DNA from 4 places in the Streptomyces sp. NPDC051183 genome. Region 1 is predicted to be linked to each of the others. Evidence: riboswitches for the same ligand, from Rfam matches in the RefSeq annotation. Region 1 holds a riboswitch; each other region holds the start of a gene.

Evidence for each region. Region 1 has a riboswitch for cobalamin ahead of AB0M99_RS33595 (energy-coupling factor ABC transporter permease). Riboswitches for the same ligand answer to the same signal wherever they lie in the genome.
Region 2: another riboswitch for cobalamin. It lies ahead of AB0M99_RS16615 (cobalamin biosynthesis protein); the one in region 1 lies ahead of AB0M99_RS33595 (energy-coupling factor ABC transporter permease).
Region 3: another riboswitch for cobalamin. It lies ahead of AB0M99_RS10215 (ribonucleoside-diphosphate reductase subunit alpha); the one in region 1 lies ahead of AB0M99_RS33595 (energy-coupling factor ABC transporter permease).
Region 4: another riboswitch for cobalamin. It lies ahead of AB0M99_RS21990 (ABC transporter substrate-binding protein); the one in region 1 lies ahead of AB0M99_RS33595 (energy-coupling factor ABC transporter permease).

Annotation. Positions count from the first base shown of each region.
Region 1 covers NZ_JBFBBA010000057.1:10,554-14,755, reverse strand. Annotated here, with positions in the region: gene AB0M99_RS33605 (BTAD domain-containing putative transcriptional regulator) at 1-567, shown strand, start outside; gene AB0M99_RS33600 (flavodoxin family protein) at 589-1,302, opposite strand; cobalamin riboswitch at 1,368-1,587, shown strand; gene AB0M99_RS33595 (energy-coupling factor ABC transporter permease) at 1,616-2,308, shown strand; gene AB0M99_RS33590 (energy-coupling factor ABC transporter substrate-binding protein) at 2,320-2,658, shown strand; gene cbiQ (cobalt ECF transporter T component CbiQ) at 2,662-3,411, shown strand; gene AB0M99_RS33580 (ATP-binding cassette domain-containing protein) at 3,408-4,202, shown strand, end outside.
Region 2 covers NZ_JBFBBA010000016.1:110,370-114,571, forward strand. Annotated here, with positions in the region: partial or broken gene AB0M99_RS16610 (cobyric acid synthase) at 1-1,249, opposite strand, end outside; gene AB0M99_RS16615 (cobalamin biosynthesis protein) at 1,246-2,235, opposite strand; cobalamin riboswitch at 2,271-2,400, opposite strand; gene AB0M99_RS16620 (hypothetical protein) at 2,515-2,736, opposite strand; gene AB0M99_RS16625 (inorganic phosphate transporter) at 2,765-4,039, opposite strand.
Region 3 covers NZ_JBFBBA010000009.1:37,382-41,583, reverse strand. Annotated here, with positions in the region: gene AB0M99_RS10215 (ribonucleoside-diphosphate reductase subunit alpha) at 1-2,251, opposite strand, end outside; cobalamin riboswitch at 2,394-2,526, opposite strand; gene AB0M99_RS10210 (Uma2 family endonuclease) at 2,638-3,222, shown strand; gene AB0M99_RS10205 (YbdD/YjiX family protein) at 3,286-3,480, opposite strand; gene AB0M99_RS10200 (carbon starvation CstA family protein) at 3,477-4,202, opposite strand, start outside.
Region 4 covers NZ_JBFBBA010000024.1:100,496-104,697, reverse strand. Annotated here, with positions in the region: gene AB0M99_RS22005 (alpha/beta hydrolase) at 1-281, shown strand, start outside; partial or broken gene AB0M99_RS22000 (slipin family protein) at 288-488, opposite strand; gene AB0M99_RS21995 (hypothetical protein) at 1,054-1,482, opposite strand; cobalamin riboswitch at 1,718-1,903, shown strand; gene AB0M99_RS21990 (ABC transporter substrate-binding protein) at 2,138-3,373, shown strand; gene AB0M99_RS21985 (iron ABC transporter permease) at 3,370-4,202, shown strand, end outside.

The DNA of each region.
Region 1 (4,202 bases):
CGGCGCATCGCCCCGGTCTTCGAGGCGGCCGGCGACCACTACGGCCACGCCCACGCGCTGCGCGGCATCGGCCAGGTGCTGTTCGCGCGCGGCGAGACCGGCCGCGCACTGCCGGTGCTGCGCGAGGCGCTGGCGGTCGCCGGGGCGGGCGGCGCGGCCTGGCCCCGGATGTGCATGCTGCGCTGGGTCGCCGATGCCCAGCGCGTGCTGGGGCGGCTCGCCGAGGCGGAGGCGGGTTTCGGCGAGATCCTGGCCTTCACCGTCGGCTCGGGCGACCTGGCGGGCCAGAGCGCGGCCCGCATCGGGCTCGGCCGGATCGCCCTGGCGCGCTCGGACACGGCCGCGGCGCTGCACCACTTGTGGGAGGCCGACGGGCTGGGCCGCCGCTCGGGGCAGAGCCTGGTGCGGGCCCTGGCCGTGCCGCCGCTGGCCCGCGCGCTGCTGACTTCGGGGGACGCGGCGGGGGCCCGGGCTCTGCTGGAGGAGGCGCTGGCTAGCTGCCGCCGGATGGATGCCCGGCCCCTGCTGGCGCAGTTGGAGTCGGCCCTGGCGGAGGTGCCCGCGTAGGGCCGCGGCGCGGCGGGCGGCTCAGCGGTGCTCGGGGTTGGGGAAGTCGAAGCGGCAGCCCGCGTCCCACTCGGAGCGCTGGTTGCCGTGCGCCGGCATGCCGCCGGCCCGTTTGAGGAGGGCGGCCAGGTGCATCAGGTTCCACGACATGAAGGCGGTGTTCCGGTTGGTGAAGTCGTTCTCCGGGCCGCCCGATCCGGGGTCGAGGTACGAGGGTCCGGGCCCGGCCTCGCCGATCCAGCCGGCGTCGGCCTGCGGGGGGATCGCGTAGCCGAGGTGCTGGAGGCTGTAGAGGATGTTCATGGCGCAGTGCTTGACGCCGTCCTCGTTCCCGGTGATCAGCGCCCCGCCGACGCGCCCGTAGTACGCGTACTGGCCCCGCTCGTTCAGGATCGAGGAGCAGGCGTAGAGCCGCTCGATCACCTGCTTCATCACGGAGCTGTTGTCGCCGAGCCAGATCGGGCCGCAGAGCACGAGGATGTCGGCGTCCATGATCTGGCTGTACAGGACCGGCCACTGGTCGCTCTCCCAGCCGTGCTCGGTCATGTCCGGCCAGACACCGGTGGCGATGTCGTGGTCCACGGCGCGGATCAGCGAGGTCCGTACGCCGGCCGCCGCCATGACGGCGCGGCTCCTGTCGATCAGGCCCTCGGTGTTGCTGGTCTCGGGCGAGCGTTTGAGGGTGCAGTTCACGTAGACGGCGGTCAGGTCCGAGTAGTCGAAGTCAGCGGCCATTCCCCCACCCTCCCCGGCGCCGCGCGGGCCCGCCACCGGACCGCGGCCGTACGAATCGGTGCAAGTTGTTAGCGGTCCGTCCGGGCGACTAGGGTCAGCGGGCCTTGGTGTTCGGGAAGCCGGTGGAAAACCGGCGCGGCCCTCGCCACTGTGAACGGGAAGTCCGGCTCCACTCCTGCGGGAAAGCCACTGGGCTGTGCGGGAGGTTCCGCGCCGCCCGGGAAGGCGGAGACAGGGCATCAGCACCCGTGAGCCAGGAGACCGGCCGGGGCGCGTTGTCCATCCACGAGGTGCTGGAGAGGTCTCCCTACTCATGCATATAGCCGAGGGGTTCCTGCCCCCTTTGCACGCGGTCGCCTGGGGCGCCGCGTCCGCCCCCTTCGTCGTGCACGGCGTCCGGGCCCTCACCCGTGAGGTGAAGGCGAACCCCGAGAGCACGCTGCTGCTCGGGGCGTCCGGAGCGTTCACCTTCGTCCTTTCCGCCCTGAAGATCCCTTCGGTGACGGGTAGTTGCTCCCACCCCACCGGGACCGGGCTCGGAGCGATCCTGTTCCGGCCGCCGATCATGGCCGTGCTCGGCACGATCACCCTGCTGTTCCAGGCGCTCCTGCTGGCGCACGGCGGGCTGACCACGCTCGGCGCCAACGTCTTCTCCATGGCCGTCGCGGGCCCCTGGGCGGGCTACGGGGTCTACCGGCTGCTGCGCCGCTTCGACCTCCCGCTGATGGTGACCGTCTTCTTCGGAGCCTTCTTCGCCGACCTGGTCACCTACTGCGTCACCAGCGTGCAGCTGGCGCTGGCCTTCCCGGACCCGGGCACGGGCTTCCCCGGCGCGCTCGCGAAGTTCGGCGGGATCTTCGCGGTCACCCAGATCCCGCTCGCGGTGAGCGAGGGCCTGCTGACCGTCCTCGTGATGCGGCTGCTCATGCAGTCCAGCAAGTCGGACCTGGTCCGCCTGGGCGTCGCGAAGCTCACCCGGGACAAGCAGCAGGAGGCGGCGGCCTGATGGGCATCAAGATGAACAAGAACACGAAGGTCAACGCCCTGCTGCTGCTCCTGGTGGCGGCGCTCGCCGTGCTCCCGCTCGCGCTGGGGCTGGGCGAGGGCAAGGAGGAGCCGTTCGCGGGTGCCGACGCGCAGGCGGAAGCGGCCATCACCGAGCTCAAGCCGGACTACGAGCCGTGGTTCTCCCCCCTGTACGAGCCCCCGTCCGGGGAAGTCGAGTCGGCGCTGTTCGCGTTGCAGGCCGCCATCGGAGCGGGAGTTCTCGCGTACTACTTCGGCGTGCGCAAGGGCCGCCGCCAGGGTGAGGCCGCCGCGCGCGAGGCCGCCGCCGAAGCCGCCCCGGAGTCCTAGGCGGTGCTGCCCATCGACGTAGCGGCCCACAGCAGCCGCTGGCGCTGCCGCCACCCGCTGGAGAAGGCCCTGCTGGGCCTCGGGCTGACGGTCACCGCCGTGTCCCTCCCGCCCTGGCCCGGCGGGCCGCTGGTCGGCGCGGCGACCCTCGCCCTGCTGCTCGGCCCCGCCGGGGTGGGGGGACGGCAGCTGTGGCGCGCCTTCCGGATCCCGCTCGGCTTCTGCTTCACCGGGGCGCTGCCGCTGCTGTTCGCCGTCGGCGGTCCGGCCGGGCCGCTCTCGCTCGCCCCCGACGGGCCGCGCCATGCGGCGGAGCTGCTGCTGCGCACCTCGGCCGCCTCGCTGGGCGTGCTGCTGTTCGCCTTCACCACCCCGGTCTCGGACGTGCTGCCGCGGCTGGTGCGGGCGGGGGTGCCGGCCCCGGTGGTGGACGTGGCCCTGGTCATGTACCGGATCGGGTTCCTGCTCCTGGACTCGATGGCCCAGGTCCGCCGGGCCCAGGCGGCCCGGCTCGGGCACACCGGCCGGGCCGCGGTGTGGCGGTCCCTGGCGGGGCTCGCCGCGACCTCGTTCGTACGGGCCTTCGACCGCGCGGCCCGGCTCCAGGTGGGGCTGGCCGGGCGCGGCTACGACGGCGCGCTGCGGGTCCTCGTACCGGAGGCGGCGCTGTCGTGGCGGTTCCTGGCGGGGACCGCGGCCCTGCTGGCCGCACTGATCACCCTGACTCTCCTGCTGAAGGGGCTTTACCTGTGAGGCCGTTGGTGGAACTGGTGGGCGCGGGCTACGCGTACGAGGACGGCCCGGCCGTGCTGTCCGGCGTGGACTTCGGCATCGCGCAGGGGCGGGCACTGGTCCTGCTGGGCCGCAACGGCAGCGGGAAGACCACGCTGATGCGGCTGCTGAGCGGGGGCCTGCGCCCCGGTACGGGCACGCTGCGGCTCGACGGCGCGGAGGTCGGCCACGACCGCAAGGGCCTGACGCGCCTGCGCACGGCGGTCCAGCTGGTGGTCCAGGACCCGGACGACCAGCTCTTCGCCGCCTCGGTGGAGCAGGACGTGTCCTTCGGCCCGATGAACATGGGCCTGGCGCCGCAGGAGGTACGGGCCCGCGTGGACTCGGCGCTGGCGGCCCTGGACATCACGGCCCTGCGCGACCGCCCGACGCACCTGCTCTCGTACGGGCAGCGCAAGCGCGCGGCCATCGCGGGCGCGGTGGCGATGGCTCCGCGCGTGCTGATCCTGGACGAGCCGACGGCGGGCCTGGACCCGGACGGGCAGGAGCGGCTGCTGGACGCCCTGGCGGGCCTGCGTGCGCAGGGCACCACGGTGGTCATGGCAACGCACGACGTGGACCTGGCGGTCCGCTGGGCCGACGACGCGGCGGTCCTGACCCCGTCGGGCATCCGCTTCGGCCCGGCGGGGACCCTCCTGTCGGACCCCGCCCTGCTGGCCTCGGCGGGCCTGCGCCAGGCCTGGTCCCCGGCGGTGACGGCCTTCCTGCGCGCCCACGGTCTGCTGCCCGAGGCGGCCCCGGGCCCCCGCACT
Region 2 (4,202 bases), on a different contig from region 1:
CCAGGAAGGGGGTCCCGCCGAGGACTTCCGCCACGCCGTGGTGGATCTCGTACCCCTCGACCGGCTCGCCGAGCGCCGAACCCACCGGCCGCGCGAGGGTCTTCTCCCGCTCGAAGCGGATGCGTACGGGCAGCAGGCCGAGGCCGTCCACGTCCCCCGCCCGGGATTCGACCTCGTCGGAGATCCGCTCGCCCAGCACCTGGAACCCGCCGCAGATCCCGAGCACCGGCCGGCCCTCCGCGGCCCGCCGGACCAGCGCGTCGGCCAGGCCCCGCTCGCGCAGCCAGGCCAGGGCCTTGACCGTGCCCCGGGTGCCGGGCACGACGACCAGGTCCGCGTCGGCCAGCTCCTCCGCCCGGTCCACGAACCGCACCACGACCCCCGGCTCCGCCGCGAGCGCGTCGACGTCCGTGAAGTTCGACATCAGCGGCACCGCGCACACCGCGACCCGCAGCACGTCCTCGCCGACCGGCGGGGCGACCACGGACTCCCGTACCGCGCCGCGCAGCGAGACCCGCAGCCCGTCCTCCTCGTCGATGCCCAGTCCGTGCTGGAAGGGCAGCACCCCGTACGTCCCCCGCCCGGTGAGCCCGCGCAGCATCTCCATGCCGGGCTCCAGCAGGGAGACGTCGCCGCGGAACTTGTTCACCATGTACCCGGCGATCAGCGACTGGTCCTCGGGCGAGAGCAGCGCCGTCGTCCCGAAGAAGGACGCGAAGACCCCGCCCCGGTCGATGTCCCCGACCACGACGACCGGGAACCGCGCGGCCCGCGCGATGCCCATGTTCACGATGTCGGTCCGGCGCAGGTTGATCTCGGCCGGACTCCCCGCCCCCTCGCAGATCACGGCGTCATACGTGCCCCGCAGCTGCTCCAGGCAGTCCGTGACGATGCCGAGCAACTGCTCCTGCCGCCCGCCGTGGTAGCCGCGGGCGCTCATCTCGCCCACCGGCTTGCCCAGCAGCACCACCTGGCTGCTGCGGTCGCTGCCGGGCTTGAGCAGCACCGGGTTCATCAGCGCGGTCGGCTCCACGCGCGCGGCCTGCGCCTGCATCGCCTGCGCTCGCCCGATCTCGGCGCCCTCGCGGGTCACGAAGGAGTTCAGCGACATGTTCTGCGCCTTGAACGGGGCCACCTTCACGCCCTGCCGGGCCAGCCAGCGGCAGATGCCCGCCGTGACCACGCTCTTGCCCGCGTCCGATGTCGTACCGGCGACGAGCAGTCCGCCGCCGCGCTTCGCGCCGCTCATGCGCGCCGCCCCTTCCTCGTCCTGCGGGAGACCCCGGAGCCCAGGGAGACCCGGGCCACCAGCAGCCGGGCCGATACGCAGGCGCCCAGCGCCAGCCACGTCACCTGCCGCGACAGCCGTACCGCCCGCTCGATGTCCGCGACCTCCACCGGCCGCCCCTGCGCGCCGTTCAGGACGGCCCGGTGCTCGACCCGGCCGCCGTACGCGAGGGTGCCGCCGAGGCGTACGCCGAGCGCACCGGCGAACGAGGCCTCCACGGGCCCGGCGTTCGGGCTCGGATGGGCGGCGGCGTCGGCGCGCCAGGCCCGTACGGCCCCCCGCCGGTCGGGACCGGCCAGTACGGCGGCGAGCGCGGTCAGCCGGGCGCCCGGCCAGCCCGCGACGTCGTCCAGCCGGGCCGAGGCCCAGCCGTAGCGCAGGTAGCGGGGGGACTTGTGGCCGACCATCGCGTCCAGGGTGTTCACGGCGCGGAAGGCCAGCAGCCCGGGGACGCCGGCGACGGCTCCCCAGACCAGGGCCCCGACCACCGCGTCGGAGGTGTTCTCGGCGACCGACTCCACGACGGCGCGGGCCATCTGCTGCTCGTCGAGGGAGTGCGGGTCGCGCCCGCACAGGTGCGGCAGCCGCTCCCGGGCCACCTCTGCGTCCCCGGCGGCGAGCGCGCCGCCGATGGCGCGGGCCTCCCGGCCCAGCGAGGTGCCGCCCACGACGGCCCAGGTGGCGGCGGCGGTCAGAGCGATACGGGCGGCCGCGGGCCGGGAGCGCACGGCCCGTGCGCCCAGCGCGCCGACAACGGCCGCGCCCCCGGCGCACACCAGGGTGTGCAGGACGCCCCGGGCGCGGTCGTCGCGCCACAGGGCACGCTCGACGGCGGCGGCGGTCCGTCCGAAGGCGGCCACGGGGTGCCCGCGGCGAGGATCACCGAGGATCCGGTCGCCGATCAGGCCGGCCGTGGCGCCGTACGCGAAAACGCGATCGGCACGCATGGTGGCAGGTATGTCCTCACTCAGGGTCCGCGCCCTGGTTCGACGTGACCGGCGGCGAGAGTTCCTGGCTCCCGGATCCGCTCGGCAGAGCGTCCGGTGACAGTGGCGGGACCGCGCCGGATTCGCACCGGACTTCCTCTCCATGCCGCCGTATTGGCTCGGGCAGTCCACCACGCACCGCGAACGCCCGTCAACTCGCCGTTGACCTGCGACGGCGTACGCGAAAGCTCCCTCCGGGAGAAACCCGGAGGGAGCCCTGACGCGTGGTGTGCGAGTGCCTCAGCTGACGATCAGGTAGATGGCGTAGGTCACGGCCGCCGCGCACAGCGCGAAGCAGGCGTACGCGCCGCTGCGGGCCAGGGTGGCGGCGCCGCCCTGCTCGGTGGCGGCCTCGTGCTTGGAGAGGCCCACGAGGCCCAGGGTGAAGAGGGCCACGAGCGCGACGGTGGCGGAGAGGCTGACCCCGAAGACGGAGCCGAGTGCTGCCCAGTCGATCTTCATACTGCCGTTTCCTCTGTCGTTCTCGGGGTCAGACCGCGGCGGCCGGAGCCGCAGGGGTCGCCGGGGTGGCCGTCGTGGCCGGGATGGTGGCCTTGAGGGCGTCGTCCGTCACCGCGGCGGTCGTGCCCGCGGTCGGCGGGACGGCGACGGCGGCCATGGCGGTGGTGACCACACCGGGCTGCTCGGCTTCGGCGCCGGCCGGCGCCACGTCGTTGACGTTGTTGTGGTCGACGACCTGGCGGCGGGAGATGACCCAGATGGCGATGCACGAGGCGACCAGGAAGACCGCCACGCCGGCGACGCCGACGTCACCGGTGCGCATGACCAGCTCGGCGCCGGAGGCGACGAGGGCGGCGGCCGGCAGGGTCAGGCCCCACGCGATGAACATGCGGGTGGCGGTGGACCAGCGGACCACACCGCCCTTGCGGCCCAGGCCCGCACCCATGACCGCGCCGGAGCAGGCGTGGGTGGTGGAGAGGGAGAAGCCGAGGCTGGAGGAGGCCAGGATGACGCTGGCGGCCGAGGTCTGGGCGGCGAAGCCCTGCTGCGGCTGCAGGTCGGTCAGGCCGCTGCCCATGGTGCGGATGATGCGCCAGCCGCCGAGGTAGGTGCCCATCGCGATGGCCAGGCCGGCGGAGACGATGACCCAGACCGGCGGGTTGGACCCGGGGGCGAGCGCACCGCCGGCGACCAGCGCCAGGGTGATGATGCCCATCGTCTTCTGCGCGTCGTTGGTGCCGTGCGCGAGGGAGACGAGACCGGCCGAGGCGATCTGACCGGCGCGGTAGCCCTTGGTGGAGGTCTTCTCGCCGACCTTGTTGCCGAGCTTGTAGGTGAGCTTGGCGGCCAGCATCGCGGCGATGCCGGCGACCAGGGGCGCGGCGATCGCGGGGATGAGCACCTTGGTGACGACGACGCTGCCGTTGACGGCGTCCAGGCCGGCGGAGGCGACCGCGGCGCCGATCAGGCCGCCCATCAGGGCGTGGGAGGAGCTGGAGGGGAGCCCGACGAGCCAGGTGACGAGGTTCCAGAGGATCGCGCCGACCAGGGCCGCGAAGATCACTTCTGGCTGAATGCCCTCTTCGTTGACCAGGCCCTTGGAGATCGTCTTGGCGACCTCCACGGACATGAACGCGCCGACGAGGTTCAGGACGGCGGACATGGCCACCGCAGTCTTGGGCTTGAGGGCGCCGGTCGAGATGGTGGTGGCCATCGCGTTGGCCGTGTCGTGAAAACCGTTCGTGAAGTCGAACACGAGAGCGGTGATGATCACGATCCCGAGGAGAAGCGTTATGTGCTCCATTTACCCAGGCTTCTGTTTGACGTCAGTGGCTCGTGGACCGTAAGCAACCTGGATGAACGGAAGGTGAACTGAGACGGGCGAAGCGGTGTCTCGCCCCGGCATGCCATCGGGACGTTTGTCCCGCTACAGCGGTAGATATATCGATTGACGCACGTCAGAGCCG
Region 3 (4,202 bases), on a different contig from region 1:
GCGAGCGCAGGTAGTACGTGGTCTTCAGGCCCTGCTTCCAGGCGTACGCGTACATCGAGGACAGCTTCCCGATGGTCGGCGTCTCCAGGAACAGGTTCAGCGACTGCGACTGGTCGAGGAACGGCGTACGGGCCGCCGCCATGTCGATCAGGCCGCGCTGCGGGATCTCCCACGCCGTGCGGTACAGCTCGCGGACCTCGGCCGGGATCCAGCCGAAGCCCTGCACGGAGCCGCTGGACTCGCGCAGCGCCTCGCGGGTCTGCGCGTCCCAGACGCCGAGCTCCTTCAGCTCCTCCACCAGGTAGCCGTTGACCTGGAGGAACTCACCGCTGAGCGTCTCGCGCTTGAAGAGGTTGGAGACCTGCGGCTCGATGCACTCGTACACGCCGGCGATCGAGGCGATCGTCGCCGTCGGGGCGATGGCGAGAAGCAGCGAGTTGCGCATGCCGGTCTTCGCGACGCGGGCGCGCAGCGCGTCCCAGCGCTCGGGCCAGTTCAGCTCGATGCCCGCGTAGTGGTCCGGGTGCAGGACACCGCGGGCGGTGCGGGTCTGCTCCCAGGCCGGCAGCGGGCCGCTGCGCTCGGCGAGGTCGCAGGAGGCCTCGTACGCGGCGAGCATGATGCGCTCGGAGAGCTTCGTGGACAGCGCCTTCGCCTCGGGGGAGTCGAAGGGCAGCTTCAGCTTGAAGAAGACGTCCTGGAGGCCCATCGCGCCCAGGCCCACCGGGCGCCAGCGGGAGTTGGAGCGGCCGGCCTGCTCGGTCGGGTAGAAGTTGATGTCCACCACGCGGTCGAGGAAGGTCACCGCGGTGCGGACGGTCTCGTCCAGGCGCTCCCAGTCGATCTCGCCGTCCACCACGAAGGCACCCATGTTGACCGAGCCGAGGTTGCAGACGGCCGTCTCGCCGTCGTTGGTGACCTCGATGATCTCGGTGCACAGGTTGGAGGAGTGGACGACCGAGCCCGGCTCGGCGGTCTGGTTCGCCGTGCGGTTGGAGGCGTCCTTGAAGGTCATCCAGCCCTGGCCGGTCTGCGCGAGGGTGCGCATCATCCGGCCGTACAGGTCGCGCGCGGGCATGGTCTTGCGGGCCAGGCCGTCCGCCTCGGCCTTGCGGTAGGCGGCGTCGAACTCGTCGCCCCACAGGTCCACCAGCTCGGGGACATCGGCCGGGGAGAACAGCGACCAGTCGGCGTCGGCGTTCACGCGGCGCATGAACTCGTCCGGCACCCAGTGGGCGAGGTTCAGGTTGTGGGTGCGGCGCTGGTCCTCGCCGGTGTTGTCGCGGAGCTCCAGGAACTCCTCGATGTCCGCGTGCCAGGTCTCCAGGTACACGGCGGCGGCGCCCTTGCGGCGGCCGCCCTGGTTCACGGCGGCGACGGAGGCGTCGAGGGTCTTCAGGAACGGCACGATGCCGTTGGAGTGGCCGTTCGTACCGCGGATCAGCGAACCGCGGGCGCGGATGCGGGAGTACGAGAGACCGATGCCGCCGGCGTGCTTGGAGAGGCGCGCGACCTGGTGGTAGCGGTCGTAGATCGAGTCGAGCTCGTCCAGCGGGGAGTCCAGCAGGTAGCAGGAGGACATCTGCGGGTGCCGGGTGCCGGAGTTGAAGAGCGTGGGGGAGGACGGCAGGTAGTCGAGGCGGCTCATCAGCCGGTAGAGCGAGGCCACTTCCTCGACGGCGCGCAGGCTCTCGTCCTCGGCCAGGCCGCAGGCCACGCGCAGCATGAAGTACTGCGGGGTCTCGATGACCTGGCGGGTGATCGGGTGGCGCAGCAGGTAGCGGCTGTGCAGGGTGCGCAGGCCGAAGAAGCCGAAGCGGTCGTCGGCGCCCTCGGCGAGCGCGTGCTCGACCAGCGCGTCGAGGCGGTTCGCATGGGTGCGTACGAATTCGGCCGTGCGGTCGGCGATCAGGCCCTCGCGGTGGCCGACCTCGACGGAGGCGGAGAAGGGGGTGGCCCCCTGGCTCGCGGCCTCGTCGGCGACGGCGAACGTCAGCAGGCGCGCGGCCAGCCGGGAGTACGCCGGGTCCTCGGAGATCAGACCGGCGGCGGCCTCGGTGGCGAGCCCCCGCAGCTCGGCCTCGTCCGCGGTGGAGCTGCGCCCGCGCAGCGCGGCGGCGGCGACCCGGCCGGGGTCGGTGTCGGGGAGGTCGGCCGTCAGCTCGGTGAGAGTACGCAGCAACGCGGTCCCGGGACCCTCAGCTGCGGGCTGGTCGGACTCGGCGCGCGGCGCGGCAGGCGCGATGGTCACGGGGGGAGCTCTCCCTCGCTCGGCCCGGTCATCGGCGGGGCAGGGCGCGAGCGGGCGCATGCGGGCGTGGCAGGATCGCGTCCCCCGCATGGCGTCCACCGGCCCAACCGCGAGGCCCGGACGTGTCGGCACCCGGTTCGGTCGAGCCGGGCGCGCTGTCGGCAGGTCCTCGGACTTGGTGTCCGGTAGCCGGACACTTCATACCGTTGCGGGACAGTTCCGGATTCGCACCGGATTCCCCTGCGGCGACAGCAGCCATGAGCATACATGTGGGGGCGGCTGCATGCGGTAGCCCCCACATGTTGTGTCGGCTGCGACGTGCCGTCCGTGTGTCGTACCTCTCCGCTATCGTCGGAGACTGCACCGTCGAGGAAGGCGAGCGAGGCATGACCGTGATGACTGACCGGCCCCACATGCTGACCGAGGATTTCGAAGCCGTGGCGCGTATAGCGGCCCGCGAGCGAGTGGGGACGCGGCTGGAATTCATCGACGGGGTTATCAGGAGTAAGGCCATGCCGGACGGCGACCACCAGATGATCATCCAGTGGCTCACCCGGATCTGTATGCAGTACCGGCCGGAACTCTGGCTGCACCCGGGGCAGGGGATCAAGGCGCAGGAGTACCGCGCAGGCCGGGCGATTCCGGACGCGGCGCTGGCACCCTCCGGAGCGTTCGTCGGACAAGGCGACTGGGTCGAGCCAGGGCCGATCCTCATGGCCGTCGAGGTGACATCGTGGGACTCCGATACCCGTCGGCGGGACCACGTCGAGAAGCCTCGTGCCTACGCGGAGACCGGCATCCCCGTGTACCTGCTGATCGACCGGGCCAAGTGCGAGGTCTCCGTCTACAGCCAGCCCAACGGGCAGCGGTACGAGAGCACCCACGTCGTGGCATACGGCAAGGACGTCGAGCTCCCCGACCCCGTCGGCATCACCTTGCAGACCGAGGTCCTCAAGGACTGGGTGCGCTGATCAGGCCGAAGGGCCCCGCCGTCCCGATGCGGGACGGCGGGGCCTTCGTGCACCCAAGTGGGCTCAGCAGCAGCGGAACCCCTCGCGGGGGTCGGCCTCGCGGGCGTCCGTACGGGCGCGTTCGAAGGCCCGGCGGGTCATCGGCCGGGCCTGCGGGTCGTGGGAGCGGGCGTGGGCCGCGTAGCGGTCGTAGGCGGCCTCGCCCGAGAACTCCCGTACGTAGTACCGGACCCTCGCGAGCACGCTGCGCAGGCTCATGACGCCGCCGGCTCCTTGACCCGGCCGCCGCCCGAGTCGAGCCCGGCGGCGGCGAGCTCCGCCCGCTCCTCGGCGGTGGGGATCAGGCCGGCCGGGGCGACGATCTTCGACTCCGTCCACGGGACCTCGGAGAGCGCGACCGCGCCGGGGTTGCGGACGGCGGCCAGGCAGGTGCGGGCGGCGTCCAGCAGCACGATGACGATCAGGACCGCGAAGAGCACCGACAGGACCCCGTCCACGGTGGCGTTGGTGACCACGGTGTGCATCTCGTCCATGTTCTTGGCGGGCTTGAGGACCTTGCCCGCGTCGATGGCGTCCTGGTACTGGTCGCGCCGGGCGAAGAAGCCGACAGCCACGTCCGAGGAGAAGATCTTCTGCCAGCTCGCGGTGAGCGTGACGGCCACGTCCCAGGCCAGCGGCACACCCGTCACCCAGGCCCACTTGAGCCTGCCGGACTTGACCAGCAGCGTGGTGCAGACGGCCAGCGCGACCGCCGCGAGGAGCTGGTTCGCGATGCCGAACAGCGGGAAGAGCTGGTTGATGCCGCCCAGCGGGTCCTTGACGCCGACCCACAGGAAGTAGCCCCAGCCGCCGACGACGATCGCGCTCGCGAACCAGACGCCGGGCTTCCAGCTGACGTCCTTGAAGGACTTGTGGACGTTGCCGAGGGTGTCCTGGAGCATGAACCGGCCGACGCGGGTGCCGGCGTCCACGGTGGTCAG
Region 4 (4,202 bases), on a different contig from region 1:
CCGCGGTCCCGCCGTCGGCCCGGGAGGTCACCCGCAGTGACATCCCCACCCTCGTCATGTCGGGCGGATTCGACTCCCAGACCGGCGCCGAGAGCGGCACGTACGTGGCCCGCACCCTGCCCCGATCCACCGTCGTCACCATCCCGTACAACCCCCACGTGGTCCTCGCCACGTCGAAGTGCGCGCAGTCCATCGCCGTCTCGTTCTTCAACACCCCCACGGCCCCGAACACGGGCTGCCTCAAGGACGTGGAGCCCCCGAAGTTCGAGATCGGTCCTTGACGCGACCTAAGCCTCGGGTGTGATGCCCGAGGTTCCAGTAGCGGTGTCCGCGGCGTCGAAGTGCTTGGCCGCCCGGTCGAAGTAGCGCAGCAGCTCGACCGGGAACGGCATCACGAGGGTGGAGTTCTTCTCCGCCGCCACCTCGACCACCGTCTGCAGCAAGCGCAACTGCATCGCCTCCGGCGTATCGGCCGTGATCCGTGAGGCCGATGGTTGTACTCTGCGCAGCCCGCCCTTGACCTGCGATGAGCGGCAGGGAGCAGACAAACCGGGAGTTTCCTTACGCTTCGGACCATACCCAAGTCCGACATCTAGCTTTCGGATGTTTCCGCAGGTCAGTCCCCCTGATCCCTTCGGGTGCGTCTTGCCGGCGTGAAAACATGGCTGCGGCGCCTGCCCGCCGATGCCGGTAGCTCGTTGGGACGTTGAGCCCGTAGGTCAGTCTGGTGCCGGGGCCGCAGAGGGGCCACGCACTGTTGCCATCGAGCACGTCGGTCAGATTCTCGCTCCCCCCGCGGCCCCTTGGGCAGGCGTCGGCCCGTACGGACCAATACCGGGGTCAGCCGAGATACGGCCGGAAGGGATAGTAGGGCGATCTCGAGAGGCTGACTTGCCCCGCGTGCATGGCTGTTGCGGAGGTTGCGCGTGGTGGGGCGGGATATGTTGATCTGGGCCAGTTCATAGCCCCGGGTTTCCGTCATTCGCGCACGACAACCTGTACGGGCGCCCGCCCCCGGTACCCCGAGGGGCGGACGCCCTGCCGCTCCGGCCCTCAGGCGAGGGGGTTGCGGGCGGATTTGGAGCCCTCGGAGCAGGGGTCGGTGCCCCACTCCTCGTTACAGATGATGAGTGCGATGTTGGCGATGTTGTAGCCGTCCGAGAGGCTCAGGCCATTGTGCGGCGTCCCGCTCCCGTTGCAGCCGTTGTAGTCGTAGCGGAGCGTCGAGGTTGTCCAGTACTGACCGTTCGTCCGGTAGACCTTGAACTTCGCGTACACCGGGTTGGCATTGCACTTGGTGTCGCGGACGGTGAGGTTAATGTTGGACAGGCTGCCCGGGCCTGCCCACGTCCACGAGGCGCTCGCCGTGCCGTATCCGCTGGTCACCGAGGCGGATCCGGTAGCGGCGTGGGCGGTGCCTGGAAGCGCGAGGACGACCGCGGCGGCGGCCGCGGCGGTCGGCAGGGCATGACGGATGCGCATCGTTCCCCCTGGTCGGTCGCTGATGACGGGCCGAACCTAGCGCCCCGTCCCGGCAGAACGACAGGCTCCATAGCAAAGCCCCAGGTCAGCGACCTGGGGCTTGTTTGTTGTCTAGACCTATTGGGTGCCATGCGCGCCACGAGCTCGCTGAGGCAGAGCTCCGGGCGGGCTCCCCCGAGCCCGACGACCACGCGCTGTGGCCGGTCGCACAGTTGTGGGTCTGGCGGGGCTGCGGCCGGTTCTGCGATGCTTCCGTCCGACAAGCGACGGCGGAACGAGGAAGCCGGTGAGATTCCGGCACGGTACCGCCACTGTGTAGGGGGAGCGACTCCACCCATGGCCACCGCCCCATCCGGGGGTGGGAAGGCCGGAGAAGCCGTGATCCCGAGTCAGGAGACTCACGCCGTCGCACCTCGATGTACGGGGCGGATTTCCCCAGGAGAGGCGGTGGCACTCGTGTGCCTGCGTATGCGTTGTGGCGGCTTCGCGCTGCCCGTGGTTCTTCGGAGCCGGTCTGCCCGGGTTGATTCCCGCGCCCGTTCCCTCCTCAGGTTCTGACGACCCCCTCCCCCAGCGGGTTCCTTCCCGTGCGCCCGCATCACGTGCCCTGCGTACCAGTGCTGCGCACTGCCCATGAACGTCACCAGGAGTCACCTTGTCCGTACGATCCGCCATGCCCGGTCGCCGTCAGGCAGCCGTGGTGGCCTTCCTCGCCGCCGCCCTCACGCTCACCGCGTGCGGCAGCGACGCCGGCCCGCCCGCCGACGCCAAGGCCCAGGCCGTCGGGGGGGGTTGCATCAAGGACTTCGACCCGGCCAAGGACTACTTCCCGGTCAAGTCGACGGTGGAGCACGCCAAGAACTTCACGCTCCGGTACGAGAAGAGCTACCAGGTGCTCACCGTCAACGAGCCCTTCCCCAAGGGGAAGCCCGAGTCGTACGTCCTGGTCAAGTGCGGTGCGCCAAAGCCGGAGTTGACCGGTGAGCTGGCGTCCGCGCAGCAGGTCACGGTTCCGGTCAAGAGCCTGTACTCCGCCTCCACCACCCACCTGCCGCTGCTCACCGAGACCGGCGCCCTCGACGTGCTGACGGGGGTGGCGAGCACCGCGACCATCTCCTCCGCCCAGGTGATCGAGCGGGTGAAGGCAGGGAAGGTCACCGAGTACGCCAAGGACCGTACGCTCAACGCCGAGACGGTCATCGGCGCCAAGCCGGATGTACTGATGACCCAGGGCACCGACGACCCGCAGTACCCGAAGCTGCGCCAGGCCGGAATCGCCGTCGTCGCCAACGCCGAGTGGCTGGAGGCCAGTCCGCTCGGCCGCGCCGAGTGGGTCAAGGCGATGGCCGCGCTCACCGGGGCGGAGCAGCGAGCCGGCGAGGTCTTCGACACCATCGAGACCGACTACCGGAAGGTCGCCGAGAAGGGCGCACAGGCGGTAAAGGACGGCAAGACCGTCGAAATCCTGCCCGGCACGATGTACCAGGGCACCTGGTACATGCCCGCCGGCGGCAGCTACGCCGCCCAGCTGATCAAGGACGCGGGCGGCACCTACCCCTGGGCCGGCGAGGCGGGCACCGGCAACCTGCAGCTGAACTTCGAGGCCGTGTACGCCAAGGGCGGCGAGGCCCCGGTCTGGATCGCCGACCAGAAGTGGAAGTCCACCGCCGACGCGGTGAAGGCGGACAACCGGTACGGGCAGTTGAAGGCTCTCTCCGGCGGTGCGGTCTGGACGAACACCAAGGCGCTCGGCCCCGGCGGCGGCAACGACTACTTCGAGCGCGGCGTGCTGCGCCCTGACCTGGTCCTCGCCGACCTCTTCGCGCTGATGCACCCGGACCAGGCGAAGGACCACACGTTCACCTTCTACCAGCCGGTGCCGAAGGCGTGACGACGCACACGGCAACCGCGCCGACCGCCGTCCCGGATGCCCCCGACGCCCCGCGGCCGCTGCGGGCGGGGCGGCGGCGCCTCGCCGTCGTCCTCGCCCTCGCGGCCGGTACCGCCACGCTGTTCGTCCTCACCATCGCGACCGGCTCCCACCCGGTGCCGGTCGCGGAGGTGGTGCGGATCCTGTTCGGCGGCACCGCCGAGGACCCGCGATGGACGGTGATCGTCGAGCAGGTGCGGCTGCCGCGCGCGCTGACCGCCGCCGCCGTCGGTGCCGCCCTGGCGGTGGCGGGCGCACAGATGCAGACCTTGTTCCGCAACGCGCTGGCCGACCCGTTCTCCCTCGGGGTGAGTTCGGGCGCGAGCATGGGCGTCGCCGCCGTGGTGGTCGGCACCGGCGGGGTGGCCGGAAGCTTCACCGGAAACCTCGCCGGACTGGGGCGTGGGGGCGTCGTCCTGGCCGCCTCGCTCGGCGCCGCCGCCGTGCTGGCCCTCGTACTGCTGCTCTCGCGATGGGTCCAGTCGGCCGTCACCCTGCTCGTCATCGGTGTCATGATCGGGTCGGCGGCCACCGCCGTGGTCGGCGTGATGCTCGTCTACGCCCGTCCCGAACGCGCCCAGCAGTTCGTCATGTGGGGCCTGGGCAGCTTCAGCGCCACGACCTGGCCCGACCTCCAGGTCATGCTGCCCGTCATCGGAGCCGGACTGCTGACCGCCCTGCTCACCGCCAAACGCCTCAACGCCCTGCTGCTCGGCGAGGACTACGCCCGCACCATGGGGCTGAACGTGCGGCGCAGCCGCGATCTGGCCCTGCTCGGCACGTCGCTGCT